Regions from separate parts of the Streptomyces collinus genome, predicted to be linked through region 2. Evidence: riboswitches for the same ligand, from Rfam matches in the RefSeq annotation. Region 2 holds a riboswitch; each other region holds the start of a gene.
What was found. Region 2 has a riboswitch for cyclic di-AMP ahead of RFN52_RS05510 (C40 family peptidase). Riboswitches for the same ligand answer to the same signal wherever they lie in the genome.
Positions count from the first base shown of each region.

Region 1: another riboswitch for cyclic di-AMP. It lies ahead of RFN52_RS23905 (transglycosylase SLT domain-containing protein); the one in region 2 lies ahead of RFN52_RS05510 (C40 family peptidase).
Region 3: another riboswitch for cyclic di-AMP. It lies ahead of RFN52_RS24845 (C40 family peptidase); the one in region 2 lies ahead of RFN52_RS05510 (C40 family peptidase).

Region 1 is NZ_CP133771.1:5,239,601-5,249,190, forward strand. It holds gene RFN52_RS23870 (glycosyltransferase) at 1-398, shown strand, start outside; gene RFN52_RS23875 (hypothetical protein) at 395-835, shown strand; gene RFN52_RS23880 (glycosyl hydrolase) at 832-1,971, shown strand; gene RFN52_RS23885 (polysaccharide deacetylase family protein) at 1,988-2,830, opposite strand; gene RFN52_RS23890 (glycosyltransferase family 2 protein) at 2,827-4,224, opposite strand; gene RFN52_RS23895 (GNAT family N-acetyltransferase) at 4,245-5,330, opposite strand; gene RFN52_RS23900 (HAD family hydrolase) at 5,502-6,350, shown strand; gene RFN52_RS23905 (transglycosylase SLT domain-containing protein) at 6,314-7,093, opposite strand; cyclic di-AMP (ydaO/yuaA leader) riboswitch at 7,097-7,274, opposite strand; gene RFN52_RS23910 (polyprenyl synthetase family protein) at 7,777-8,787, shown strand; gene RFN52_RS23915 (LolA family protein) at 9,244-9,590, shown strand, end outside.
Region 2 is NZ_CP133771.1:1,244,115-1,253,704, forward strand. It holds gene RFN52_RS05500 (ATP-dependent Clp protease proteolytic subunit) at 1-371, shown strand, start outside; gene RFN52_RS05505 (hypothetical protein) at 379-687, shown strand; cyclic di-AMP (ydaO/yuaA leader) riboswitch at 1,024-1,236, shown strand; gene RFN52_RS05510 (C40 family peptidase) at 1,240-1,713, shown strand; gene RFN52_RS05515 (DUF6328 family protein) at 1,777-2,424, shown strand; gene RFN52_RS05520 (ATP-binding protein) at 2,561-3,019, opposite strand; gene RFN52_RS05525 (helix-turn-helix domain-containing protein) at 3,232-4,092, shown strand; gene RFN52_RS05530 (DUF397 domain-containing protein) at 4,102-4,332, shown strand; gene RFN52_RS05535 (8-amino-7-oxononanoate synthase) at 4,384-5,511, opposite strand; gene bioB (biotin synthase BioB) at 5,662-6,828, shown strand; gene RFN52_RS05545 (adenosylmethionine--8-amino-7-oxononanoate transaminase) at 6,821-8,101, shown strand; gene bioD (dethiobiotin synthase) at 8,103-8,828, shown strand; gene bla (class A beta-lactamase) at 9,369-9,590, shown strand, end outside.
Region 3 is NZ_CP133771.1:5,426,466-5,436,055, forward strand. It holds gene RFN52_RS24820 (LuxR C-terminal-related transcriptional regulator) at 1-72, shown strand, start outside; gene RFN52_RS24825 (C40 family peptidase) at 82-1,140, opposite strand; gene RFN52_RS24830 (hypothetical protein) at 1,562-1,915, shown strand; gene RFN52_RS24835 (tellurite resistance/C4-dicarboxylate transporter family protein) at 1,893-2,834, opposite strand; gene RFN52_RS24840 (hypothetical protein) at 3,158-3,715, shown strand; gene RFN52_RS24845 (C40 family peptidase) at 3,913-5,091, opposite strand; cyclic di-AMP (ydaO/yuaA leader) riboswitch at 5,100-5,272, opposite strand; gene pcrA (DNA helicase PcrA) at 5,587-8,064, shown strand; gene RFN52_RS24855 (M23 family metallopeptidase) at 8,113-9,590, opposite strand, start outside.

The sequences.
Region 1 (9,590 bases), 4.0 Mb from region 2:
CGCAGGAGGTGGCCCTCGTACGGCAGCTCTTCGACCAGGCACCGGACGGCTCGCTGGTCGTGGCCGCCAACCGCAACTACCCGGACGCGTACGCCGACTACTGGAGCGTCGACCACTACTGGTTCCTCGACGACGCCCGCAGTCACGTCGACCGGATCGTCAGGAGCCCTGCCGCCACCCTCGCGCGGGACATGGCCGGGGTGGATCGGCCGGGCCGGGCCTACTTCCTGCTCACCCAGGGGCAGCTGGCCAACTCCGAGATGAACGGGCAGCTCGACAAGGCGCAGCTGGACCGCATCCGGAAGTCCGTCGACGCCTCGCCGCGCTTCCGGCTGGTGGCGGAGAACAGCGCCGGATGGCTCTACGTGCTGAAGCAGTCAGAGGGAGCGGAGCGATGACACCGCAGGAACTCGTGGTCCGGATGCTGCCCCCGTTCGGCGGCTGGCTGGCGCTGGCCGCGCTCGCCCTGCCCGGCGGATCACCGCTGCGCGGCGCCGCGGTCGTGCTCTTCCTGGCGGCGGGCCCGGGCGCGGCCGTGGTCAGAGTCTGCGCCCCCGCCCTGGGGGCGCGACCCGCCGAGGGGCCCGTGGAGCGCCGGGATCCGGACTTCGCCCGCCACTCCGACCTGCTGGAGCGGCTGATGCTGACGCTGTTCCTGAGCATCGGCGCCGTGATGGTCGTCGCCACCGTGCTGATCGCCACGCACACCTTCAGCGCGCAGCGGGTGCTGCTGACGCTGACGCTGCTGACCACACTCGCCGCGTTCTGTCCGCCGCTGCGCGCCTCTCCGCCGCCGAGGACGACGCCGAGGACACCGAAGGGTTCCGCTCAGTGAGGTTCAACCGCCCCCACCGTCCCTTTCGACCCGCGCCGGGCACGACCGGAGGACAGCACCGAAAAGATCCACACGAGGAGCAGTCCGCCGGCCCGTCGGCATCGGGCCGGCGCCGCCTGCTGATCACGTCGGCCACGGTCGTCAGCGCCGTCCTGGTCGCCGCATTCGCCCTGCGGGACGCATCGGGCCCGGGAGCCGCCGGATCCAAGGCGGACTGCCGCCCCACGGCCCTCCTGGAACCGCCCTGCGGCGCCTGGTTCGGGGCGTTCGTGCCGCACGAGCGGGACGACCTGCCGGAGAAGGTGCGCGCTTACGAGAAGCGCGTGGGCCGCGAGCTCGACATCGTGTACACGTACCACGACATGTCCCTGGCCTCGGGCACCCGGCGCGAGGGCCGGCTGCTCACCCCGGAGGAGCGGCGCGTCGGCGAGGACCACCTGCTGCTGCTGTCCTGGGAGAGCAAGTGGTGGGGCGGCACGAAGCGGCAGCAGCCGACCTGGAAGCAGATCGCCGCCGGCGAGCTGGACGACAAGGTCATCGACGTCCAGGCCCGGCGCATCAAGGACTACGGCAAGAAGGTGTTCCTCTCCTTCGACCTGGAGATGGACACCCGCACCCCGGACAACGGCACCCCGGCCGACTACGTCAAGGCCTACCGGCACATCCACGACCGCTTCCGCGCACTGGGCGTCGACAACGTCGTGTGGACGTGGATCACCACCGGGTACCTCGACCACGCCGACGAGATCAAGAAGATGTACCCGGGCGACGACTACGTCGACTGGATCGGCTACAACCAGTACAACTACTACCGCTGTCACGAAGCGGGCTGGCTGACCTTCGCGCAGACGCAGAACGCCACGCACGACTGGATCCGCGCGAACATCTCCGACGACAAGCCGCTGATGCTCTCCGAGTTCGGCACCGCCGCGGACGCGAACCGCCCGCAGCGGCAGGCCGAGTGGTACGCGCAGGTGCCCGGGGTCCTGAAGGGCTTGGAGGGCGTCAAGGCCGCCCTTCAGTGGAACTACCGCGACCCCGGGCCGCACTGCAACCTGGCGCTGGCCAACGACGCGGCCTGGGACAGCCTGCGCAAGGCGGTCTCCGACCCGTACCTCAACCAGCCGCTGCGCTAGGCCCTGTCCGCTCGGGTCAGCCCGCGAACTGGGGCCCGTGCACCATCGCACGGGCCCGCCGGTACCAGCGCCAGGCGATCGTCTTCGGCCCGTCGCGGTACGGCGCGACCCGTGCGCCCGCCCCCGCCAGCCAGCCCTCGACGTCGGCGACGGTGTGGGTGCGCCGGACGATGAGCCGGGCGATGCGGTACCGCTCGTCGCGGTCGGAGCTGAGTGCGTGCCGCACGGCGGTCGCCGTCTCGTAGCCGGTCCGGGCCGACATCGCCCGCACCCGGGGGCTGTTGTAGCCGTGCGGATAGGCGAGGTGCCGGATCTCGTGCCCGAGGGCGTCCTCCAGTACGGCCTTGGAGGTGCGCAGTTCGTACGCCAGGTCCTTGGCGGACAGGGTGTCGAGCTGCGCGTGCGTGACGGTGTGGCTGCCGATCTCCATGCCGGAACGTTCCAGCTCCGCCGCCCGGGCCAGGGTCATCATGGGGGCGGGCGGCAGCAGGCTGCGGCCGCCCGGGGCGATGGCGCCGGTGGTGAGGTAGGCGGTGGCGGGCAGCCCGCGTCGGGCCAGGACCTCGGCGGTGGGGCCGGGCAGATCGGCGAACCCGTCGTCGAAGGTGAGCAGGACGGGCCGGGGCGGCAGCGGCGCCCGCCCGGCCAGATGATCGGCGATCGCGCTGATCGTGACGGGGGTGCGCCCGCTGCCGACGATGACGTCGAGATGTGCCGCGAACTGCCGTGGCGTGACCGTGAACTCGGCGATCCACTCGGGCGGGTCGTCCATCACGGCGTGGTAGAGGAAGACGGGGATGGCCGGGGTGCCCGAGGGCGATATCGGTCCCTCACCACGGGTACGTGCCGACGTCGTCATCTCGCCCCCTGAGAGGTCTGCGCCCCCTGAGAGGTCTGCGCCCCCTGAGAGGTCTGCGCCCCGTGAGCGGCCTGCGCCCCTGAAGCGGCCTGCGCCCGCTGAGCCGTCTTCTCCCGGACCGCCGCGCGCAGCGCGTACCGCGCCCGCAGATAGCCGACAGGCCCGTAGACCATCCCCCTGCGCTGCAACCGCGACAGCCGCCGCGGCCAGGGATGGGTGCGCACATCGTGGTCGCCCGGCGTGCCGGTGCCGGTGCCGTCCGCCGCGTCCGTCTCGCGTACCGCCGTCAGCGTGCGGGCGTGGGCGAGGCCGCGGGGGAGTCTCGCGAGGAACGCCGGCAACAGCGCGGGCCGGTTCACGAGCACCGCGGTGAGGTACGCCGTGAGCCCGGCGCCGTAGCCGTACGCCTGGGTCTCCAGGTCCCGCCAGGTCTCCCGGTGGTGGTGCCAGACCAGGGCGTACGGCGTGTAGCGCAGCCGGTGGCCCTGGGCGAGGACGCGCACGAACCCGTAGAGGTCGTCGCCGCCCCGGGCGGCCGTCCCGGCGCCGGTGGCCGGGTCGAAACCGCCGACGGAGCGCAGCACCGCCGTCCGGAACGCCATGTTCGCGCCCGAGCCGAACCGCCCGGCCGTGAATGGGAACAGCGGCTCGTCGCCCGGCGGACGCGCCGGGTCGTACGTCCTTGGAGTGAAGCCCTTCGCGAAGCCGCCGTGGCTCTCCAGCAGCACTTGGGCCGGGGTCGTCAGCCGCGCGGGCAGGATCAGCCCGGTGCAGCAGCCGAGCCCGGCATCGGCGGCGAAGGGCGCGCTCAGCTCGGTCAGCCAGCGCGGGTCGGCGACCACGTCGTCGTCGGTGAAGGCGACCACCTCGCCGCGCACGGCGTCCAGCCCGGCGTTGTGCGCGCCTGCGAGCCCCGGAACAGGCTCGCAGACGTACCGCACGCGCTCGGCGTACTTCCGCTCGATCAGCTCCCGCGTCTCGTCCGTGACGGGAGCGTTGTCGACGACGACGATCTCGAACCGCGGATGGTCCTGCGCCAGCAGCGAGTCCAGCGCCCGGGCCAGCTGCCCGGCGCGCTCCCGGGTGGCGACGACGACACTCGTGAACGGCGGCTCCCCGGGTTCGCCGAAGACGGCCGGCCCGCACTCCGCCCGCGCCCGCTCCACCAGCACGGCCCTGGGATCCGCCCCCTCGGGCACCTGCCCGAGCAGCGTGCCCACGGGTCGGCCGCCCCGCCTGACCAGCACGAACACCTCGCCGTGCGTCACGGGCGGGCTCCCCGGGCCGGGTCTGAGCACCGCCTCGTCACCGTCGAGGTCCAGCTCGGCGACCTGCACCGCCCCGATGTCCAGGAACCGCCGGATCTCCTCCTGCGCACGCGCCGAACGGGCCATGCGCCCACCCCCCTTGTGTGTCAGGTACGGCGCAGCCGAGCCGCGCCCTTCAGCGTCCGCGCGGCCAGCGACGCGAGCCGCGGCCTGCTGCGGACGAAGCTGTGCGCGCGGCGCGAGGGCTCGCGGCTCAGCCAGTGCAGTGCCGCGCCGGCCCCCGGCCGGGTCACCGCCCCCTCGTACACGGGCAGTTCGCCCGTCTTCAGCGCGTCCTTGTACTCGGCCGCCCCCCGCCCCAGGTCGAGCAAGCCGATGCCGTCGGCGGCCGCCGCCTCGGCCATGCGCAGGTGCAGCACGAGACCGGGCGAGAACTTCGCGAACTCCGGGTCGTAGGCCGGGAACCAGCAGGCCAGCACCGAGGACGAACGCAGTCCGAAGTGCGCGGCGACGGGCCGCTCACCGGCGTACAGCACCGACAGCGTGCCGCTGCACTCCGGCGCCCGGGTCCGGGCCAGCTGCCCGACGAGCCGGGTGATCCACTCCTGGGCGAATCGGTCCCGGCGGCCCGTCCTGCGGTACTGCGCGGACTTCCACTCCATGAGCGTGCGCAGCGCGGCCGGTTCGCGCTCGTCGAAGACGAACCGCAGCTCGCCGCCCTGCCGGCCGAGCCTGCGCTCCTTGGCCAGGGTGGTCTTCAGGAACTTCGGCGACTGCGAACGCAGTACCGACTCGTACGTCTCGTAGCCCTTCTCCACGTCGACGACGTAGGTGGCGTGCTCCTCCGCGGCGTACCGGACGAACAGCCGCTGCTCGGCCTCCAGATTGTCGAAGGCGAAGCTCGACACCGAGCAGGCCCTCAGCAGCCTGCCGGTCTCCAGCTCCAGGCCCGGCCGCAGGATCGCGCCCTGCGCGTCCGAGACACCGAGCCCGATCGCCCGGCCCTGCCCCAACGGGCCACGCTCGTAGGGCAGGAACCCGGCCGGTTCCGGCCCCTCGTACACCACGGCCACCCGGGCACCCGGCCTGACCTGGCCGACGGCTTCGGTGAACTCCGGTTCCATGAAGGGGTTGCGCGGTGCCTCGGAGGCCGCGCGCAGCGCACGCCAGCGCTCCCTCTCCCCTTCGCCGAGTTCCCCGGGCCCGGCCACGCGTATGCGCCCACTGCTCAACCCGACCCCCCGATCAAGTCCCCCCTGGACACTTGGAAGGTACCGCTCGATGCGGCCTCACGGGTAGGTAGCGGACCATGTTGTTGCCAACCGGTGCAGAGGCCTTCAACCGGGCAATCGGCATCGGTCGTACGATGAAACGAAGGGGCGCGCTGTCCGTATTCTCTGATCATGGCCGCAACCATCGCATATTCACTCATCGCCACCGATCTGGACGGGACGCTGCTGCGCGGCGACGACACCCTCTCCGACCGGTCCCTCGCCGCGCTCGCGCGGGTGGCGGACGCCGGTGCCCAGCACCTCGTGGTGACGGGCAGGCCGGCGCCCAGAGTGCGGCCGCTCCTGGACGACCTCGGCGCCACGGGGCTCGCGGTGTGCGGGCAGGGCGCGCAGGTGTACGACGCCGGCGCGGACCGGCTGCTGTGGTCCATCACCCTGGACCGGGAACTGGCCGAGACCGCCCTGGGCAAGATCGAGGCCGAGGTGGGGCAGGTGTACGCGGCGGTCGACCAGGACGGGGTCGACGGGCTCACGCTGATCGAGCCGGGCTATCTGATGCCGCACCCGACCCTGCCCGCCGTACGGGTCGACCGGCGCGACGAACTGTGGGGCGAGCCCATCAGCAAGGTGCTGCTGCGCCACCCCCATCTCTCCGACGACGAGTTGGCGACGACGGCCCGCTCGGTGGTCGGCTCACTGGCGACGGTGACGATGTCGGGGCCCGGCACGGTGGAACTCCAGCCGTGCGGTATCACCAAGGCCACGGGCCTCGCGCTCGCCGCCGAGCATCTGGGGCTGCGCCCGGCGGACACCATCGCCTTCGGTGACATGCCCAATGACATCCCGATGTTCGACTGGGCCGCTCACGGGGTGGCGATGGCCAACGCCCACCCCGAACTCAAGTCCGTGGCCGACGAGGTCACCCTGTCGAACGAGGACGACGGCATCGCCGTCGTCCTCGAACGACTGCTGGGCGGGGCTGCTCAGTACGGGCCGTTGACGTTGTCGATCGAGCCGTAGCGGTCGGCCGCGTAGTTGCAGGCCGCGGTGATGTTGGCGACCGGGTCGTACGGGTCCCACGAGGTGCCGTCGACGTGGTAGGCCTGGAAGGTCGGGTCGATGGTCTGGAGCAGGCCCTTGGACGGGGTGCCCTTGGCGGCGTTGGAGTCCCAGTTGTTGATCGCCAGGGGGTTGCCGGACGACTCGCGCATGACGTTGCGGTAGATGCCGTCGTAGGACCCGGGGATCCCCTTCTGCGCCATGATGTCCAGCGCCTCCCGGATCCACCCGTCGAGGTTGTCCGCGTAGGTCTTGGCGGACGCCTGGGTGGCCTGGGCGACACCGCCGGCGGGCTTCGCGGCCGGCTTGGCGGGGGCGGACGACTTGGTCGCCGTCTTCTTCGCGGCGTCCGTCTTGGTGGTCTTCACCGTCAGCTTCAGACCCGGGTGGATCAGCTTCGGGTCGCTGCCGACGGCGGCGCGGTTGTCCTTGTAGAGCTGCTTCCAGCCGCCCGAGACGTCGTATTTGTCCGCGATGCGGGCGAGCGAGTCGCCCTTGACCACGGTGTACGTGAGGGACTTGGCGGGCTGAACCGCCTGCGGCACGGACTGTGCGGCGGCCGGTGCGCTCTGGGGCTCGGCGGCGCTCGCGTGCGTGGCGCCGAGGAGCGGAAGGGTGAGTGCTGCTCCGCCGGTACCGGCGGCGATGAAGCCTCGGGTCAGCGGGTTGGTTCTGGGGCGACGGTGCTTGCCTCGTCCGGCCATGGCGATATTCCTCTCCGGCGCCTGCGAGGTGAGCTGTCGGGTTCGGGCCGGGAGGTGCCCGGCCGCGTACGGCGCTGTGTGCCGTGCGCGGCTTCACCCCGAGCCGTGCCGCTGTGCGGACCGGCGACTTACCTGGGTCCCCCGCTCCTGCCCTGCGTGAGTGAGTCGGTTCCTGTGGGGAGTCCGGGCGGCGGCAGGATTGGGCGTCCGCCGGACAGGCCGGGAACGTATGCGAGAGCACATGTCGGGAACAAGCACCTCAGTCACATATCGCGCGGTTGACCTTGGTCGGGGGTGTTTGGGGCGCTTGATCCTTTGCGGGAGCCAAGGTTCAACTGGCGTTCGGGGGAAGGTGGTACGGGCCGATGCCGAGGCGGGGCGGAAAAGGGGGACAAGTGATTCAACTCACTGATCACGAGTTCGCAGGGCAATTTCCACCAAGGGGAATTCACCTACTCATCACGGCAAATCGTGCATAGTTCACTACCCCTGGGTAAGTCGATTTATATCTGTTCTTATAGGTTGATCGAAAACATAACGGTCGTGATCGGATACCACCCGGCCTGTAACCCTGGGTGCTGGCGGTGATCGAAACGTGACCGGATACGCTGGCCGGAGTGAGGGCAGCGACCTATCGACAATCCGCGTAATCACCGGCAGACACAGCAGACAGGAGACCCCTCGTGACCGACGTCGGGCCGTTCGGGCTGAGCGTGCGGGACCAGGCTCTGGAAGCCGACGTCCAGGCCGGACTGGCGGCTGTCGAGGAAGGCTTGCTCGAGGCCACCAAGAGTGAGGTGCCCTTCATCACGGAGGCCGCCCAGCACCTGGTGCGGGCCGGGGGCAAGCGGTTCCGCCCGCTGCTGGTGATGCTCTCCGCCCAGTTCGGCGACCGGTACGCACCCGGGATCGTGCCGTCGGCCGTCGTCGTGGAGCTGACCCACCTCGCCACGCTGTACCACGACGACGTGATGGACGAGGCCGCCGTGCGCCGCGGTGTCGAGAGCGCGAACACGCGCTGGGGCAACTCCGTCGCGGTCCTCACCGGCGACTTCCTCTTCGCCCGCGCCTCGCACATCCTGGCCGACCTCGGCCCGGAGGCCGTGCGGGTGCAGGCCGAGGCGTTCGAGCGTCTGGTGACCGGCCAGATCCTGGAGACGGCCGGACCGCAGGACGGCCGGGACCCCGTCGAGCACTACCTCGACGTGCTGGGCGGCAAGACCGGCTCGCTGGTCGCCGTGTCGTGCCGGTTCGGCGCGATGATGTCCGGCGCCGACGACACGGTCGTGGACGTCCTGACCCAGTACGGCGAGCGGCTCGGCGTCGCCTTCCAGCTCGCGGACGACGTCCTGGACATCGCCTCCGACTCCCACGAGTCCGGCAAGACCCCCGGCACCGACCTGCGCGAGGGCATCCCCACGCTGCCGGTGCTGCGGCTGCGCGAGCGGGCGGCCCGGCTCGGACTCGCCGAGGACATCGCCCTGTGCGAGCTGCTCGACTCCGACCTCACCGACGACGCCCGGCACGCCGAGGCCCTGCGCCTGCTGCGGGCCCACCCGGCGCTGGAGCAGGCCCGGCAGGACACCGTCCGCTACACCCAGGACGCCCGTTCGGCGCTCGCGCCCCTCCCGGAGTGCACCGCGAAGGCGGCGCTCCTGGAACTGTGCGACGCGGTGGTGCACCGGGCCGGCTAGGGGCCTGTCGTTTGGATCAGGCCGCAGACGCGGGGCCTGGCACGCACATCTGCCGCGTTGTCGTCGGTTGCCGACTCCCCCACGCTCGGCTGCGCTCGCGCGGGAGGGGCCCCCATCGCGTCGACGCCCTCCTCCGCCTTGCAGCTGCACGCACCAGGCCCCGCTCACGGGCGCTGATCAGCACCGTCGATTTCCTGCGGCCTGATCCAAACGACAGGCCCTAGCCCTCCCTCCCCGCACGACCCCTACGGGTCGGGGGAGAAGCCGCCCTTCCGTGTCATACCCCAGCAGTACACGGAGTTGAGCCCGGGGTCTGACGTATCTCCCTGGCCGATTTGGTCAGATGGACACCAGGGAAAGACACCACTCCTCACCTGTTCGGGTGAGAATGGCGGCTCAGGGACGAGTGCGTGGACGACACGGACAGCCGCCGCCGACCACGGAGGTAGGGCACACATGGCACCGTACGCATCCGACGACAGCACGACCGCCGGAGAGGTCGACGAGCAGCGCTCCGGGCGGCGCAAGGCCGCGCGGTACATCGTCCCGGTCACCGTGGTGGGGGTGGCCGCCGCGACGATCGGGCTGGTCCCCGCGCTCGCCGACTCCGGGGACCCCGACCTCCCGAAGATCACCGCACAGCAACTCATCGAGAAGATCGCCAAGTCGGACGTCCAGCAGCTGTCCGGCACGGTGAGGATCAGCACGGACCTCGGCCTGCCGAACCTCGGCGGCCTGGAGTCGGGCCTGCTGTCCGGCGCCGCCGGCCAGGGCGAGGGCGGCTCCTCCGCCGACCCGACGGC
Region 2 (9,590 bases):
ACGTCTCCTGCGACGTGGAGACGATCTGCCTGGGCCAGGCCGGCGCCGCCTCCTCGGTGCTGCTGGCGGCGGGCACGCCCGGCAAGCGATTCGCCCTGCCCGACGCCCGCCTGGTGATCCATCAGCCCGCGCTGCCCGAGCCGGTCCGGGGGCAGGCCAGTGATCTGGCGATCCAGGCGGACGAGTTGACGCGCATCCGGGTCCGGATGGAGGAGCTGCTCGCGCTGCACACGGGTCGCACCCGGGAGCAGGTGAGCGCGGACATCGAGCGGGACAAGATCCTCACCGCCCAGGAAGCGGTGGAATACGGCCTGGTGGACGGGATCATCCCCAGCCGCAAGGCCACCCTCGCCCCGCCGACCGGTCGGTGAGGTCCCGGTGCTCCCGCCCGAACTGCCGCCGCTGCCCGCCCTGACGCGCGCCGAGGCGGAACTGATCGACCGTTACCTCGATGTCGTCGACCTGCTGGGCCGCATCAACCCGGCGCAGGACGGCGACACCTACCGGGGACTGCGCGCCGCCCAGGCGCTGGTCGGCAAGGCCACCGCACTGCGCGACGCGTTGGCCCTGATGCATCAGCGGGGCGAGACGGAACTGCACGCCGGCACGCTGGCCCGGGCGCTGCGTGTGCTGGACGGCGAGCGGCGCACGGCCCGGCTCACCCTGCCCCCGGAGTCCGTCAGTTGACGCGGAAGCGCCGGCCCGGACACCCGCGCCGTCACCGGAGCGTCCGGAGCTGAGTCGAAACGGACCAAAAGACGTACCCCTGTTCGGAGTAGGCGGGAGACCGATTTTGGGGCCGTTCCGGTTGCGCAACGCGCGTAGCCCAGGGACGGAATGGGGCATTCCGTCCCTGGTCCGGGGGTCCGCGAATGCGTGGACAGTGGCTCGAACGCACACGTGTCCACCCGAACGGGTGAGTGGTGAGTAACAACACAAACCCCCGGTTCCGTTGGGAAATCCGGACAGGCATGCGCCAAGATCCCTGTCTGACGACAAGCCCCCGCCGCTGTGGCGGGGCGATCCGGGCGGACGCCGAATCCTGCCGCCGCCCGGATGACCGGTCGACAGGAGTGGATCGGCAGGAGTGGAGGACCCAAGCACGACGGGTCGCCGGGACGGTCACGCCATGACCTCGCCCGAGCAGCCCTTGGGGTGAAGCCGCGTCAGCGGCCGGGCAACTTCGCCAGCCCGAATCCGACAGGTCATCCTTCACAGGCGGCTGACGAAGGGTTGCGCATGACTGCGCTCAATCGTGTCCCGTCGCTCATGGTCCGGGCCGGCACGGCCTCGGCGCTCACCATCGCCGCCGTGGGCGGTTCGATCGTGGCGCCCGGCTTCACCTCCGAGGCCGCGGCAGCCACGCCGGCGACCAAGGCACTCCAGATCGCGGCCTCCAAGAAGGGTTCGCCCTACAAGTACGGGGCCACCGGTCCGCACCGGTTCGACTGCTCCGGGCTCACGCTCTACTCGTTCAAGAAGGCCGGCAAGAAGCTCCCCCGTACGGCTGCCCAGCAGTACAACAAGACGCGCCACATCTCCGCCAAGAACCGCAAGGCGGGAGACCTGGTGTTCTTCCACTCGGGCAGCAACGTGTACCACGTCGGTATCTACGCGGGTAAGAACAAGCTCTGGCACTCCCCGAAGAGCGGGGACGTGGTGCGACTGCAGAAGCTCTGGACCAAGAGCGTCTGGTACGGGCGCGTGAAGTGATCCGCTCGGCGTGCGGCGGCGTCCTGACGCGCCGCCGCACGCCGGAGCGTGACACGGGCTCACATGGATACCCGTGACCCCATGGCCGAGCACCGCCCCTGCACCGCACGCAACGAGACTCCGCTGCAACGCGCCGACCGCAACTTCGTGGAGCTGCTCCAGGAACTCCGCGTCACCCAGACGGGCGTGCAGATCCTCTTCGCCTTCCTGCTGTCGCTGGCCTTCACCTCGCGCTTCGAGGATCTCGACACGGTCCAGTGCGTCACCTACGTCATCACCCTGCTGCTGGCGGTCCTGGCAGCCGCGCTCTTCACCGCGCCGGCCGCGCTGCACCGCTCCCTCTTCCAGCAGGGCGCCAAGCCCCGCATCGTGCAGGTCTCCTCGCGCCTGGCCACCATCGGCCTGAGCGTGCTGGTGTTCGCGTTCAGCGGTTCCGTGCTGCTGGTGGTCGACGTGACCACGGGCCGGGCCGGCGGTATCGCCGCGGGCGCCGCGACGTTCCTGGTCTGTGTCGGCCTGTGGGGGCTGCTCCCGCGGCTGGTGCGGCGGGCGGGGCTGCGCAAGGAGGCGGACGCCACCGGGGAGACCGCCGAGGAAGGACCGGACCAGGGCGACGTCAAGGTCCCCGCACTGCTGCGGCGAACCGTGAGGCAGCCGTCCGGGCTTCGAGGAGCGGCAGCGCACCGGGAGGCGTCGGCACGGCACCGGTGACGGCCTCGCACTCCGGCGGGCCGAAGGGCTCGGAGCGGGCGTCGTAGCCGTGGGTGGCCCGGATGTCGGTGGCGCGGGCCGGGGGTGCGTGGAGGGCACCCGTCGGGGAGGTCTTTTCGGGTCCTGCTGGGAGTGACTAGGGCTCCTGCTGCACCGCCGTCGTCAGCGGCTGCGCCGGGACGGCCCACGGGAGTTCGATCGAGATGGTCTTGCCGCCCTCACGGGTGGGGCGGATGCGGAGCCTGCCGCCGCATTCCGCGGTCAGCCAGCGGATGATGACCAGGCCGCGGCCGTTGTCCTGCTGTACGGCGGCGGGCAGGCGTCTGGGGAAGCGCGGATGACTGTCCGTGACACCGATGCGCAGGTGCTCATCGCGGTCGAGCTCGACACCCACGGTGAAGGTGGGTGACTGGCCGAAGGTGTGCTGCACGGCGTTGGTGGCGAGCTCGGAGATGATCAGCCGGACGGTGTCGGACACCTCCGTGTCCGCCGGCAGGCCCCACTCCGCCAGCGTGCCCACCACGTACGCACGCGCTGCGGAGACCGAGGCTGGATCGCTCGGCAGAGTGACGGATGCTTCCAAATGGTCTGCCATGGCGTCGTCGTCCCTTTCCCACGGGACCACAGCCCGACGCGGAGCGGATGGTTCGAGTACGGTCCCGGACTGGTGTTTCGTCGCCAGAGTGCCACCAGAACGCCCGCGAAGGGCTGCGATCCACCAAGATGTGCATATATCTGTCGCTCAAAGCGGTGAACTCTGCGACGCGAGGCCGTATTTGGGTGGCTCGGAAGGAGTAAGGAGGAGCCATGCAGCACGGTCCCGCGGTGCGCCGCCGGAAACTGGGCGCCGAACTGCGTGCGCTGCGCACCTCTGCGGGGCTCACGAGCGGTGAGGCGGCCCGGCTGGTGGGCTGGCACCAGTCCAAGGTCAGCCGGATCGAGACGGGCACGAGCGGGGTGAAACCGGCCGACGTGCGGCTACTTCTCGACGCCTACGTCGTGGCGGACTCTCAACTCCGCGAACTGCTCATGGCGTTGGCGGGGTCCGACGACAGCGGCGGCCGGCACCACTGGTGGCACGCCTACCGCGGGGTGCTGCCGCCGACCTACTGGGACTTCATCAGTCTGGAGTCCCAGGCCGGCGCGATGCGCACGCTGGAGACCACGGTCGTGCCGGGCCTGCTCCAGACGCCCGAATACGCGCGTGCGGTGACGCGGGCGGCGGTGGAGGGGCTCCCGGAGGACCGGCTCGACACTCTGGTGGAAGTGCGGCTGGCCCGGCAGGACGTGCTGCGCGCCGATCCCCCACTGAGACTCAGCGCCGTCCTGGACGAGGCGGTGCTGCGGCGGGAGGTCGGCGGGCCCGGGGTCATGACCCGCCAGCTCGAGCGGCTGGTCGAGGCGGCGCGGCTGCCCCAAGTGCGCCTCCAGGTCCTGCCGTTCGCGGCCGGGGCGCACATCGGCGTCACCGGACCTTTCGTTATCTTCTCATTTTCGAGCACTTCTGATCTGGATGTGGTTGTTCTCGACCACTTGACGAGTAGCCTCTACCTCGAACGGAAAGAAGACCTCCAGGCCTACACGGAGGCCTTCAACGCCCTTCAGATCCACGCCCTTTCGCCCGAGGACTCGTTGGATTTCATCGCCGGGACAGCCGCCGGCGCGTAAGGAGGCACCATGCGTGCACTGCCTCGTCACGTCCCCTCAAGCACCGAACTGCACGGTGTGCGGTGGTTGCGCAGCAGCTACAGCACCGGCGCGAACAACTGCGTCGAGACCGCGTGTCCGGACGCCCCGCCCTGGGCCGGACTGCTCGCCGTGCGCGACTCCAAGACCCCGTCCGGACCCGCACTGCTCTTCTCCCCGGGGAGCTGGGCCGCGTTCGCGGCCGGGGTGGACCGCATGTAACCCCGTCCGGTCAGACCGTCATCGCGCGACGCACGGCCGTGTCACGCCGACTCATGGCCGCGTCTCGCCGATCAGCCCCACAGCGCGTTCGATCTGCTGACCGGTCAGGTCGGCGCGGGCGGTCAGCCTGAGCCGGGAGATGCCGTCGGGCACGGAGGGAGGACGGAAGCACCCCACGGCCAGGCCCGCCGCGCGGCACCGTGCCGCCCAGTTCACGGCGTCCTCGGGAGAGGGCGCGCGCACCGAGACCACCGCGGCGTCCGGACGCACCGCTTCCAGACCCGCGGCGGTCAGGCGTGCGTGCAGTTCGCCCGCCACCGCGCGGGCCCGCGCCGCCCGTTCCGGTTCGCGGCGCAGCAACCGCAGGGCCGACAGGGCCGCCCCCGCCGCGGCGGGGGCGAGTCCGGTGTCGAAGATGAACGTGCGGGCGGCGTTGACCAGGTGCTCGACGACCCGGGCCGGGCCGAGGACGGCTCCGCCCTGGCTGCCCAGCGACTTGGACAGCGTGACCGTCGCGACGACGTCGTCCGCGCCCGCGAGCCCCGCCGCCTGCGGGGCGCCGCGACCGCCGTCGCCGAGGACGCCCAGACCGTGGGCGTCGTCGACGACCAGTCCGGCGCCGTGCTCCCGGCAGGCCTCGGCCAGGGCGGCGAGGGGAGCCGCGTCGCCGTCGACCGAGAAGACCGTGTCGGACACGGCGATGGCCGTGCCCTCGTGGCCGGCCAGCGCCTTGCGCGAGGCGTCCGGCTCGGCGTGCGCCACGACCTGCGTGGTACCGCGGGCCAGCCGGCAGCCGTCGATGAGTGAGGCGTGGTTGCCCGCGTCGGAGACGATCAGGGAGCCGTGCGGGGCCAGCGCGGTGACCGCCGCGAGGTTGGCGGCGTAGCCGGAGGAGAAGACGAGGGCCGCCTCGAAGCCGCAGAAATCGGCCAGTTCCCGTTCGAGTTCGGCGTGCAGTTCGGTCGTGCCGGTGACGAGCCGGGAGCCGGTGGCGCCGCCGCCCCAGGTCCGCGCGGCCCGGGCCGCACCCTCGGTGACCTCGGGGTGGCGGGCCAGCCCGAGGTAGTCGTTGCTCGCCAGGTCCAGGAGCGGCGAATCGGCCGGACGGGGGCGCAGAGTCCGTACGAGTCCGGCGCGGGCACGCAGCTCCGCCTGCTCGTCGATCCAGCCGAACGCCATGGGTGGTCCTCCGGGGAATTTGTAGGCAGTGCACAGACACTAGCGGGACCACCAGCAGGTCACTGTGTGGCAATACCCACACCTCGAAGCGACTCTGTTGTGCGAACTCTCCTTTGCCCCGAGCACCTCCTTAGGACAGGATCGGCTTCCATGGACCTGCTGAACACGCTGGTGGACAAGGGGCTTCGGCGCGAGCTGCCGACCCGCGACGAGGCTCTGGCCGTCCTCGCGACGTCCGACGACGACCTGCTCGATGTGGTGGCCGCGGCCGGAAAGGTGCGCCGGCACTGGTTCGGCCGGCGGGTGAAACTGAACTATCTCGTCAACCTCAAGTCCGGCCTGTGCCCCGAGGACTGCTCGTACTGTTCGCAGCGGCTCGGCTCGACGGCCGGGATCCTGAAGTACACCTGGCTGAAGCCCGGCCAGGCGTCCGACGCGGCGGCGGCCGGTGTGGCCGGCGGGGCCAAGCGGGTGTGCCTGGTGGCCAGCGGGCGTGGCCCGACCGACCGGGACGTGGACCGGGTCTCCGAGACGATCAAGGCGATCAAGGACAACAACGAAGGCGTCGAGGTGTGCGCCTGCCTCGGACTGCTCTCCGACGGCCAGGCGGAGCGGCTGCGCGAGGCCGGAGCCGACGCCTACAACCACAACCTCAACACGTCCGAGGCGACGTACGGGGAGATCACCACCACGCACACCTACGAGGACCGCGTCGACACCGTGCAGAAGGCGCACGCGGCCGGTCTGTCCGCCTGCTCCGGGCTGATCGCCGGCATGGGCGAGACGGACGAGGACCTGGTCGACGTCGTCTTCTCCCTGCGCGAGCTGGACCCGGACTCGGTTCCGGTCAACTTCCTGATCCCGTTCGAGGGCACCCCGCTCGGCAAGGAGTGGAACCTGACCCCGCAGCGGTGCCTCAGGATCCTGGCGATGACGCGGTTCGTCTGCCCCGACGTGGAGGTGCGGATCGCCGGCGGGCGCGAGGTCCATCTGCGCACGATGCAGCCGCTCGCCCTGCACCTGGCCAACTCGATCTTCCTCGGCGACTACCTCACCAGCGAGGGCCAGGCCGGCAAGGCCGACCTGGAGATGATCGCGGACGCCGGGTTCGAGGTGGAGGGCACCGACCAGGTGACGCTGCCGGAGCACCGGGCGTCCGGGGGCTGCGGCGAGGGCGGCGGGTGCGGCTCGCAGGAGAGCGGCGAGGTCTGTGGATCCGCCGGGACGGCGGCTCCTCCCCGGGCCGACGAAGCACGGACCGACCTGGTCGCCGTGCGCCGCCGGGGCGCCGGGACGGACCTCGCCCCCAATGCCTGAGCCGGCCGTGGCCGAGCTGCTGGAGCTCGACCGGCGGCACGTGTGGCATCCGTACGGCCCGATGCCCGGGCGGCAGGAACCGCTCGTCGTGGAGTCGGCGAGCGGGGTGCGGCTGCGGCTCGCCGACGACACGGGAGAGCTGGTCGACGGGATGTCGTCCTGGTGGTCGGCGATCCACGGCTACAACCACCCGGTGCTCAACGAGGCCGCCCGCGAGCAGCTCGGGCGGATGAGCCACGTGATGTTCGGCGGGCTCACCCACGAGCCCGCCGTGCGCCTGGCGAAGCTCCTTGTCGACATGTCGCCCGAGGGTCTGGAGCACGTCTTCCTCGCCGACTCGGGGTCGGTGTCGGTCGAGGTCGCGGTCAAGATGTGCCTGCAGTACTGGCGTTCGCTGGGCCGCCCCGGCAAGCAGCGACTGCTGACCTGGCGCGGCGGCTACCACGGCGACACCTGGCAGCCCATGTCGGTGTGCGACCCCGAGGGCGGGATGCACGAGCTGTGGACCGGGGTGCTCCAGCGTCAGGTGTTCGCCGGTCCGCCCCCGGCGGAGTACGACGATACGTACGCCGAACAGCTGCGTTCGCTGATCGAGCGGCACGCCGGCGAACTGGCGGCGGTGATCGTCGAGCCGGTGGTGCAGGGCGCGGGCGGGATGCGGTTCCACTCCCCCGCCTATCTGCGGGTGCTGCGCGAGGCGTGCGACGCGCATGACGTGCTGCTGGTGTTCGACGAGATCGCGACCGGATTCGGCCGTACGGGCGCGATGTTCGCGGCGGAGCACGCGGCCGTGACGCCGGACGTGATGTGCGTGGGCAAGGCGCTGACCGGCGGCTATATGACCATGGCGGCGACGCTGTGCACCGCCCGGGTGGCCGACGGCATCTCGCGGGGCGAGGTGCCGGTGCTCGCGCACGGCCCGACGTTCATGGGCAATCCGCTGGCGGCGGCGGTGGCCTGCGCCTCGATCGGGCTGCTGCTCGGGCAGGACTGGCTCGCGGAGGTCAAGCGGATCGAGACGGGCCTGCGGGACGGGCTCGCGGCGGCCTCGGAGCTGCCGGGAGTGAAGGACGTACGGGTGCTCGGCGCCATCGGGGTGGTGCAGCTGGACCACCCCGTGGACATGGCGGCGGCGACGGCGGCGGCCGTGCGCGAGGGCGTGTGGCTGCGGCCGTTCCGCGATCTGATCTACACCATGCCGCCGTACGTCACGGGCGACGCGGACCTGGCGCGGATCGCGCGGGCCGTGTGCGCGGCGGCGCGGGAGGGATGACATGCCGGTACTGGTGATCACGGGCACGGGCACGGAGGTCGGCAAGACGGTCGTGACCGCCGCCGTCGCCGCGACGGCGCTGGCCGCCGGCCGGTCGGTGGCCGTGCTGAAAGCCGCGCAGACGGGCGTAGCGCCCGACGAGCCCGGGGACGCCGCCGAGGTGGCGCGCCTCGCGGGCCCGGTGACGACGGCGGAACTCGCCCGGTATCCCGAGCCGTTGGCGCCGGCCACGGCAGCGCGCCGGGCGGGGCGGGCCCCGGTCCATCCGCACGAGGTCGCGGAGGCCGCCGCCAAGCTGGCCACCGAGCACGACCTGGTGCTGGTCGAAGGGGCCGGCGGGCTGCTCGTCCGGTTCGACGCGGCCGGCGGCACCCTCGCGGACGCCGCACGGCTGCTGTCTGCGCCGGTGCTGGTCGTGGCCCCCGCGGGGCTCGGCACCCTCAACACGACGGAGCTGACGGCGCGTGAACTGCGCTCCCGGGGGCTGGAGCCGGCCGGGATCGTCATCGGAAGCTGGCCCGAGGCCCCGGATCTCGCCGCCCGCTGCAATCTGGCGGACCTGCCGGACGTGGCCGGGGCCCCGCTGCTGGGCTCGGTCCCGGCCGGGTCGGGCGCCCTGGCCCCGGCCGGCTTCCGGGCGGCCGCGCCGCACTGGCTGGCGCCGCGGCTGGACGGCTCGTGGGACGCGGAGGCGTTCCGGGTGCGGGAGGCTCCCGGGATGTTCTGAAAAACCGGACGCGCGCGGTGAAACCGGCGCGGACGTGCTCGGCAGCCGGCCCACGGCCCCGGATCTCACCGCCCGCTGCAATCCGGCGGATCAGCCGGACATGCCCGGGGCCCCGCTGCTGAGCGCCGTCCGGCCGGGTCGGGCACCCGGGAGGCCTCCGGGTCCAGGGAGGCTCCCGGGCGGCCGCGCCGCACTGGCTGGCGCCGCGGCTGGACGGCTCGTGGGACGCGGAGGCGTTCCGGGTGCGGGAGGCTCCCGGGATGTTCTGAGAAACCGGACGCGCGCGGTGAAACCGGCGCGAACGTGCTCGGCAGCCGGCCCACGGCCCCGGATCTCACCGCCCGCCGCAATCCGGCGGACCAGCCGGACATGCCCGGGGCCCCGCTGCTGAGCGCCGTCCGGCCGGCTCGGGCACCCGGGAGGCCTCCGGGTCCAGGGAGGCTCCCGGGCGTTCCGAGCGTTCGTCGGGCGCGCGGTGAAACCGGCGCGGACGTGATCGCGTGTTGAACTACGAACGTGATCGCCGCCGAAAGGACCGCTTTGCACACGAACACACCACACCCGTCCCGCCGTACGGCCCTCGCACTGGGCACGGCCGCCGCCCTCGCGCTGGGCGGCGGCACCGCCCACGCGTTACCCGGCACCACCGGTGTCACCGCGCGACTGCGGGACCTGGAGCGGGAGCACACCGCACGGCTGGGCGTGTACGCCCGCAACATGCGCACGGGCCGGACGGTGGCGTACCGGGCCGACGAGCTCTTC
Region 3 (9,590 bases), 4.2 Mb from region 2:
GTCCTGCGCAAGCTCCAGCTCTCCAACCGGCACGAGCTGACACGCTGGGCGACGGCCCGACGGCTCGTCTGACAGCGGCGCTCACACCACCCGCGTGGCCCCCGCGAACGGCATCTCGTCCAGCGGGGCCACGCGCACCGGCGCCGAGGGGTTCGGGGCGTGGATCATGCGGCCGTTGCCCACGTAGATGCCGACATGGCTGATGCCGGTGTAGAAGAAGACCAGGTCGCCGGGGAGGAGTTCGGAGCGGGAGACGCGGCGGCCCGCGGCGATCTGGGAGTACGTCGTGCGGGGCAGGGAGACGCCCGCGGCGCGGTACGCGGCCTGGACGAGGCCCGAGCAGTCGAAGGCGTTCGGGCCGGTGGCGCCCCAGACGTAGGGGCTGCCGAGCTTCTGGTAGGCGTAGGAGACGGCGGCGGCCGCGCGGGAGTCGGTCGCCCGGGACGAGGCGGAGCCGGGGGCCGCGAGGGTGTCCCGTGGGCCCGTCGAGCGCGAGGCGCGGTCCTGCGACGCGCCGGACAGGGAACGTTCCTGCGGGCCGGGCCGGGACAGCAGCTGCCGTGCCGAGCCGAGCTTGCCGGTGATCGTCTTCTTGTGCTGCTTCAGCTCCGCCCGGCGTGACTTCAGGGACGTCAGCTCGATGCGGGCGGCCCCGCGCAGCTGCTCGATCTCCCGGAGCTGCTTGCGTACCCCCGCGACGGCGGCGTTCTGCCGGCTGCCGGCCCGCTCGACGAACTCGGCGTTCTCCAGGTACCGGTCGGGATCGTCGGAGAGGGCGAGCTGCACCGCGGGGTCGAGGCCGCCGACGCGGTACTGCGCGGCGGCGACCGAACCCAGGGCGGCCCGGGCGGAGTTGAGCCGCTCCTCCTGGCGCGCCGCCTGGTCCTGGAGGCTTTTCAACCGCTGCCCGGCCGCTTCGGCCTTCTCCTTCGCGCCGTTGTACTTCTCGGTGGCGACCTCAGCCTCCTGGTACAGCTTGTCCACCTTGGCTCTGACCTGGCCGGGTGTGAGCTGTGGCTCGGCGTGTCCGGTTCCGTCGAACCCCGTCGCCGTCGCCGCGCCCGCGAGGGCGATCGTGGCGGCCGTTCGGGCCTTGCCGCCACCCATCGAGCGCTGTCGGGGCTTGCGGTGCGCTGCCACCTGAAGGCCACGTCCTTTCCTCGACCGCCGACGGGTGCGTGCGGCCGCCGGGGGGAGCGGACGGGCGGCCTGCGCGTCCGGCGACGGCCCGCACAGGGGGAGCGGATCGCCGCCGGACCTTTTCGGCGGTGGTGTCCGACTGCCGCCCCTGGCCCGGGCGGCGGTGGGGAGCCGGGCACCTGGTGGAGGACGCTAAACGCCGCCGCGACGGGGCGGTGGCAGGTGTGCGGAAGTGTCTTGAGAGGACCGGCGGTGACCGTATGCGACCGCCGCCCCGCCTTGACGCCGTCGACTTCACTCAGCGTGATGACCGATGCACCGAATCATGAGCGAGTGACCGTGATCGGGTGCTATGGGGCGCATATGTGCATCAGTGGGCCGGTGTCGGGCGGTCCAGGGGCCCTGATTAGGCTCCGCCCTCATGGACGTACTCATCCACCTCTTCGTCGGCCTCCACATCATCGGCATCGCCTCGCTCCTGGGCGGTTTCCTCACCCAGATGAAGGCGATGGGCGAGGGTACCGCCCGCTACACCCCCGCCATGCTGCACGGCGCGCTCACGATGCTGGTCACCGGTGTGGCCCTGGTCGGCCTCAACCAGGCCGACGACCAGTCCGTGAACAACATCAAGATCGGCGTGAAGCTGGCCCTGCTGATCGTGATCCTCGGCCTGGTCTATGTGAAGCGGGACGACGAGAAGGTGGACAAGGGCCTCTTCGGCCTGGTCGGTCTGCTGACGACGGCGAACATCTTCATCGCCGTGCTCTGGACCTGACCCGGGAGCGCCGGGCGCCGTCCCGGGCCGAGGTGACCGCCCAGGCGGTGCACCCGAGCCACGCGGCCACCGCGACCCACAGCAGCACCTCTCCGACGGCGTCGAGCCAGGGGACGTCCAGGGCGGCGGCGACGGCCATGGTGGCCTCGGCCGTCACCACCGCGGCGAACACGGTCGCCCAGCGCCGCACGTCGTAGTGGTGGCGGGGCCAGAACAGCTCGGCGAGCAGCAGGGCGACGCAGGCGACCAGCGCGAGCACGAGCAGCGTGACGGCCGTCGTGCGCAGGACGTCGGCGTTGTCCTCGTTCCACAGGTACAGGCGCGCGCTGTCGGCGCTGAGGAGTTTCGCCCCGGCCAGTGCGGAGACGGCGAGGGCGCCGGCCGCGAGCCAGTGGTCCCCGCGCCCCTCCTCCACCTGCCGGGGCTGGAAGCGGAACAGGGCGAAGCCGTAGAGCACGAGACCCAGCCAGAACAGCACCAGGGCCGCGTGGGCGAGCCAGGCCGACGTATCGGCCGCGGCGAGCGTGGCGCCGAGCACCGCGAGCCCCTGGGTGGCCACGCAGCGCAGGAACACCGTGCCGTGCCGCCCCCCGGCCTCCGCGGTGAGCAGCACCGCCCAGAGCAGCATCGCGAGTGCCAGCAGCGCCTCGGCGACGGGCTGCAGGCCGGCCGCGGAGAAGCCGGTGCCCAGGACGGCGGTCGCCGCCACGGCCGTGAGCTCGGCGGGCGTCTCCGCCCGCCACCCGCCGCGTGCGCGCTGGACGAGGCCGGCGCCCGCCGCCGCCAAGGCCGCGCAGGCCAGGGCGAGGGCGATGCGGGAGAGGACCTCGTACCCCGCCGAGTCGAGACCGACCGACACGATGCCGGTCGCCAGCGCGTACGTCGACCACCAGGTGGCAAACGGGGAGGGACCGGACATAGTGCCGATGCTAGAGAGCGCCGCACCCGTTACGGGAAGGGCACGCGCGCGTGCCCCTCAAAAAGCGTGACGGGACATCCCGGCACGCCTGGCCGGTCGAGCTCGGCGCGCCCCTCGCTGCCGAGCCGCCGGTGTGAACCTGCGGATTCAGAATGGCCGGTCTTCAGTGACCGAAAACCGACTTATTTACTACGCCGCAAGGAAAGGGAATATGGTGTTCCCTATTTGCGAAGCTCAAAACCAGCTCAATAAACCATTGCCCGACATTCGAGGGGGATAAAGTCTCACCCGTTTGTGAATCGAGAACATGACAGGGGAGCTCTATGTTCACGCGTTCCGTCAGGCGTAACGCCGTCGTCGCCGCAGCCCTGGCCCTGACCGCCGTCACCGCCACGAGCGCTGACGCCGCAGCTGACTCAGACACCAAGAAACCGAAGATCATCGAACTCGGAGGCAGCAAGGGCCTCAAGATGATCGAAGGCGCCGACGGCAAGGCCCTTCTGCAGGCCGACGCCACCGTGACCGCGGCTGCCGCCAACGTTTGCGGCTCCGGTTACACCATCTCCGCCGGCGCTGCGCGCTACGGCACCAACGCCAGCCTCTACCTGTGGTGGAACGGCAAGTACAGCGGCTCCAACAAGCTGTACGACAAGTACATCTGCGGTGTCCTCTTCAACGACACCGGCGCCGCGCGCTCCATGGGCATCCGGCTGAAGGACAACTTCACCGACACGCCTCACGCCGAGGACTTCGGCACGTACAGCACCTACGCCGGGCCCGTCTACCAGAAGCGCGGCGGCTGCGGCGAGGCGTACTCCTACATGAAGTCCGGGAGCAGGGTCGTCGTCGACAACATCTACACGATGTCCGGATGCAACTGACCTGAACTCGTGACGGGCTGCGTAGCGCGCAGGGCGTCGGCAGGCATTCCAAGGCCGCGAATTCAATGCCGCTGACGTGCCCCAGGAAGACATCGCTGCCACCCTGCGGAGCGTTTCTCAGCGATCTGTCGCAGACGGCAGACCGACGACAGACCGCTGAGAATCCGACTGACTGGAACCGGCCCCGCAGGGACTTCTCAGGCCGGCCGCACCACGCTGTGGATGGCCGACTCGCCGTCGTAGTAGGTCGACTCCTCGCGCACGTACGTGCCGGGCTTCGGGGCGTGGATCATCATGCCGTTGCCGATGTAGATCCCGACGTGGGTGACGTCGTCGTAGAAGAAGACCAGGTCACCGGGCTGGGCCTGGGAGAGCGGGACCGTGGTGCCGGCGTTCACCTGGTCGTAGGTCGTGCGCGGCAGGTCGACGCCGGCGGCCTTCCAGGCGGCCTGGGTGAGACCGGAGCAGTCGTAGGAGCCGGGGCCGACCGCGCCCCACACATACGGCTTGCCGATCTGCGCGCGGGCGAAGGCGAGCGCCTTGTCGGCCTTGGTGGCGTACGAGGAGTCGGCCGGGGCCGTCGAGGTGGACGAGCCGGAGCCCGCCGAACCCGACGACGAGGATCCGCTGTCCTGCTGCTGGGCGGCCTCCTCCTGCGCCTGCTGCTGCGCGGCCTGCTGCCGGGCCAGCTCTGCGGCCTTGCGGGCGGCCTCCTCCTGCTTCTCCTTCTCGATCGCCGCGAGCCGGGCCTTCTCCTCGGCGGTCAGCTTCGACATCAGCTCGCGCGCGTCGGCGAGCTTGCGCTGGACGGTCGCCTTGGCGGCCTTCAGATCGCCCTGCGACTCGGTGAGCGCCTCCAGGCTCTCGGTGGCCTCCTGGCGCTTCGTCATCGTCTCGGACTGCTGCGCGATGTAGTCGTCGACCGCGACCTTCTGGCGGCCCGTCATCCGGTCCATCAGCTGGGTCTGGTCGAAGTAGTCCTGCGGGGTGTCCGCCAGCAGGAACGTCGCCGTGTCCGGGGCGGCGGCGCCGGTGCGGTACTGGGCGGAGGCGAAGGACCCCAGCTCCTCGCGCGCCTCGTTGAGCTTCTGGGTGCGCTTCGCGACGTCGTCGATGAGGGCGTCGGCGCGTTTGCGCTGCTTCGCCGTCTTCTCCTTGGCCGCGTTGTACTTCTCGGTCGCCGACCCCGCCTGGCGGTACAGGTCGTCGACCTTCTTCTCGACTTCTTCCAGGCTGGGTTTGTCGTCGGCCTCGGGGGCGGCGTTGGCCGACTGGGACAGCAGGGCCACGGAGGTGAGGGCCGCCGTTGCGAGGGCGGGGGTCCGTATGCCTGCCACGCGCGTACCCGTAGGACGCGACTTGCGGTGCGACGCCAAGGGAGGCGACTCCTTCCACGTTCCGCCTACCGGGTTAGCTGTCGGGTTCGGGCGGGTGGTTCGGAAGGTTTGCCCTACGGCCTTCTCCGCACAGGGAGTCGGGCCGATTCACCCCAGGTTCACGGTTGGGTCCCCGGCTCCGGCTGCCACTGCGGCACACCGGACTCGGCGGAGGCCGCGCGGCCCGGCGACGTTCGCCGGTGGGGGTCATGCGGCCTGGTCGCACGGTAGCCAACTCGTGTGGCCCCTGTGAAGGTTGATGGGTGATATGCCCGATACATTTTCGTGACCTCGGTCATGAACGTTGCCGAGAGTGAATGATCGAGGGGGTTTGGTCACGTTTCATCCATGATTGCGGGGGGTGTAGCAGGCCGTGATCATGCGGTCATGGAGGGCGACAATGCGCCGCCGGCCGGTCGCCGGGGGGTCGGGCGCCCGGCGATGTTCTCAGGGCGGCGGCGGGCTGTCAGTGGGGCGCCCTAGACTCGGAGAGCGATGAGCAGCCTCTTTGACGACAGCTTCCTGGCGAACCTCCAGGCCCAGCGGGGCCCCGCGGACGAGCCCCCGCCGCCGCCCGAGGACGATCACGTTCCGGAGTCGATTCCGGACGATCTGTTCGGCGGGAAGTTCGACGCGCCCCCGGACCGGGACGCCTACTACCGGGACGGCGCACCCCGCCCGGTCGTGGACACCGCCGCGCTCCTGGAAGGGCTGAACGACAACCAGCGCGCCGCCGTCGTCCACTCCGGCTCCCCGCTGCTCATCGTGGCCGGTGCCGGCTCCGGCAAGACCCGCGTGCTCACGCACCGCATCGCCCACCTGCTCGCCGAGCGCGGCGTGCACCCGGGCCAGATCCTCGCGATCACCTTCACCAACAAGGCCGCGGGCGAGATGAAGGAGCGCGTCGAGCAGCTCGTCGGCCCGCGCGCCAACGCCATGTGGGTCATGACGTTCCACAGTGCGTGCGTGCGCATCCTCCGCCGCGAGAGCAAGAAACTCGGCTTCACATCGAGCTTCTCGATCTACGACGCCGCCGACTCCAAGCGCCTGATGGCCCTGGTCTGCCGTGACCTCGACCTCGACCCCAAGCGCTTCCCGCCGAAGTCCTTCAGCGCCAAGATCAGCAACCTGAAGAACGAGCTGATCGACGAGGAGGACTTCGCCGCCCAGGCCACCGACGGCTTCGAGAAGACCCTCGCCCAGGCCTACGCCATGTACCAGTCGCGGCTGCGCGAGGCGAACGCCCTCGACTTCGACGACCTGATCATGACGACGGTCAATCTCCTGCGCGCCTTCCCGGACGTCGCCGAGCACTACCGCCGCCGCTTCCGGCACGTGCTGGTCGACGAGTACCAGGACACCAACCACGCCCAGTACGCCCTCGTCCGGGAGCTGGTCGGCACCTCCGAGCACCCCGTCGACGTACCGCCCGAGGCCGAGGTCCCGCCCGCCGAGCTGTGCGTCGTGGGCGACGCCGACCAGTCGATCTACGCCTTCCGCGGCGCGACGATCCGCAACATCCTCCAGTTCGAGGAGGACTACCCGGACGCGACGACCATCCTGCTGGAGCAGAACTACCGCTCCACACAGACGATCCTCAGCGCCGCCAACGCGGTCATCGAGCGCAACGAGTCCCGCCGCCCCAAGAACCTGTGGACCAACGCCGGCTCCGGCGCCCGGATCACCGGCTACGTCGCCGACACCGAGCACGACGAGGCGCAGTTCGTCGCCGAGGAGATAGACCGCCTCACCGACGCGGGGCACGCGAAGGCCGGCGACGTCGCCGTCTTCTACCGCACCAACGCCCAGTCCCGTGTCTTCGAAGAGATCTTCATCCGCGTCGGCCTGCCCTACAAGGTCGTCGGCGGCGTCCGCTTCTACGAGCGCAAGGAGGTCCGGGACGTCCTGGCCTACCTGCGCGTGCTCGCCAACCCCGAGGACTCGGTGCCGCTGCGCCGGATCCTCAACGTCCCCAAGCGGGGCATCGGCGACCGCGCCGAGGCGATGATCGACGCCCTGTCCCAGCGGGAGAAGATCAGCTTCCCGCAGGCGCTCAAGCGCGTCGACGAGGCGTACGGCATGGCCGCGCGCTCCACCAACGCCGTCAAGCGGTTCAACACGCTGATGGAGGACCTCCGCACCGTCGTAGAGTCCGGCGCCGGGCCGGCCACGGTTCTGGAAGCCGTGCTGGAGCGCACCGGATACCTCGCCGAGCTGCAGGCCTCCACCGACCCGCAGGACGAGACCCGGATCGAGAACCTCCAGGAACTGGCCGCCGTCGCCATGGAGTTCGAGCAGGAGCGCGGCGAGGACGAGCAGATCACGCTGTCGGACTTCCTGGAGCAGGTCGCGCTGGTCGCCGACTCCGACCAGATCCCCGACGAGGAGGACGGCGACGGCGTCATCACCCTGATGACCCTGCACACCGCCAAGGGCCTGGAGTTCCCCGTCGTCTTCCTCACCGGCATGGAGGACGGCGTCTTCCCGCACATGCGCGCCCTCGGGCAGACCAAGGAACTGGAGGAGGAGCGGCGCCTGGCCTACGTCGGCATCACCCGCGCGCGGGAGCGGCTGTATCTGACGCGGTCCACCCTGCGCAGCGCCTGGGGCCAGCCGTCGTACAACCCGCCCTCCCGGTTCCTGGAGGAGATCCCGCCGGTCCACATGGAGTGGAAGCGGACGGGAGCCACCGCGCCCGCGTCCTCCGGGCCGGTCTCGGCGGTGGCGGCCTCGCTGTCCTCGTCCCGCTCGCGCTCGTCGGCGTCGGGCGCCTCCGGGTTCGCCACGCGGCGCACCTCGGAGAAGCCCGTGGTGTCACTGGCCGTCGGGGACCGCGTCACACACGACCAGTTCGGGCTCGGGACCGTCGTCGGGGTCAAGGGCACGGGCGGCAACGCCGAGGCGACGATCGACTTCGGTGACACCAAGCCGAAGCGGCTGCTGCTGCGGTACGCGCCGGTGGAGAAGCTGTAGCCCTGTGAGGTGAGCCCCGTCGGACGGACCGGCGGGGCAGGCGGGACGTTACGAAGGGTCGATGCCGTGGCTGCGCAGCCACGGGAGCGGGTCGATCGCCGAGCCGCCGGCCGGGCGCACCTCGAAGTGCAAGTGAGGGCCTGTGGAGTTGCCGGAGTTGCCCGATCGGGCGATCGGATCGCCCGCCTTCACGGTCGTACCCGAGGGGACCGTGTAGGTGGAGAGGTGGCAGTACCACGTCTCCGTGCCGTCCTTGGCGGTCACGACCATCATGTTGCCGTACGCGCTGTTCCACTGGGTGCGCACAGTGCCGTCGGTCGCGGCCATCACGGTCGTGCCGTACGAGACGGGGAAGTCGATGCCGGTGTGCAGAGACATCCAGTTGATGCCGGACTGGCCGTAGTAGGCGCTGAGTCCGTGCCGCGCGACCGGCAGGGCGAATTTGGGGCGCAGCCGCTCCTTGCGGGCCGCTTCCTCCGCCGCGCGCTTCTTCTCGGCCGCCTGCTGGGCCTTGAGGTCGATGCGCTCCTGCGTACGGCTGGCCCGGTCGGCGAAGTCGTCGGCGCCGGCGGAGAGGCTCTGCAGCTGGGTGTCCAGCTTGTTGTTGGCGGCGGCCGGCTTGACCGGCTGCGCGTCCGCCGCGGTCGTCTGAGCGTCCGCGGCACTGTCGTCGGCGAAGGCGCCGACGGAGACGGCGGCGATCCCGGCGACACCCATCACGCAGGCCGAGGGCACCGCGATGGTCATCAGCGCCGAGCGCTTGGGCGGTGTGCGGCGGCGGGATCGGGAAGCGGCGCGCGAGGCCGCACGCCCCGAGGGAGCGGGGGTGACGTCCTCCTGGCCGTCCAGAAGCGGGGTGACGACGGGCAGTTCACCGGTGGCGGCCGGTTCATCGCCCTCCACGGCGGCGTCGTGGAAGCCGGCTTCGGCGGATTCGTCGTAGGCGACCTGCTCGAAGGCCGAGGTCTCGTGCTGGTCGAAGGTTTCGGCGGGGTGCTCGTACGCGTCCGGGTCCGATGCGGCGGTGCCGTCGGAGTTCCACTGCGTGGCGTCGTAGGCGCCCGTGTCGAAGGTTTGCGTGCCCCACTCCCACTGCTGGGTGTGGTCGGCGGGGTTGCCGGACTGGTCCGGCTTGAGCCAGGCGCCGGACTCCCACTGCCCGGTGGCGTCGGGGGAGGGGGCCTGGGACGGGATGGCCGACATCGGTTGCTGTTCGGCCGTCCAGGAGGTCGTGTCGTAGACGCCGGTGTCGTAGGCGGCGTGGTGCTGGGCCGCGTAGGCGTCGTAGTGCACGTTCTCGTGCGTGCCGGTGGGCCAGTGGCCGGTGTCGTAGCCGCCCGTGTCCTGGCCGCTGCCCGGCATGTCGCCGAAGAGGGGGTCGGTCGCGAAGCTCGCGGTGGTGTGCCCGGTGGCGTCGAAACCGGCGCCGTTGGTACCGGTGGGGTCAAATCCGGTGGCGGCGTAGTCGCCGTACGTGGTGAAGTCGCCGTACTGGGCTTCCTGGGTGCCGTACGACGCGTAGTGCG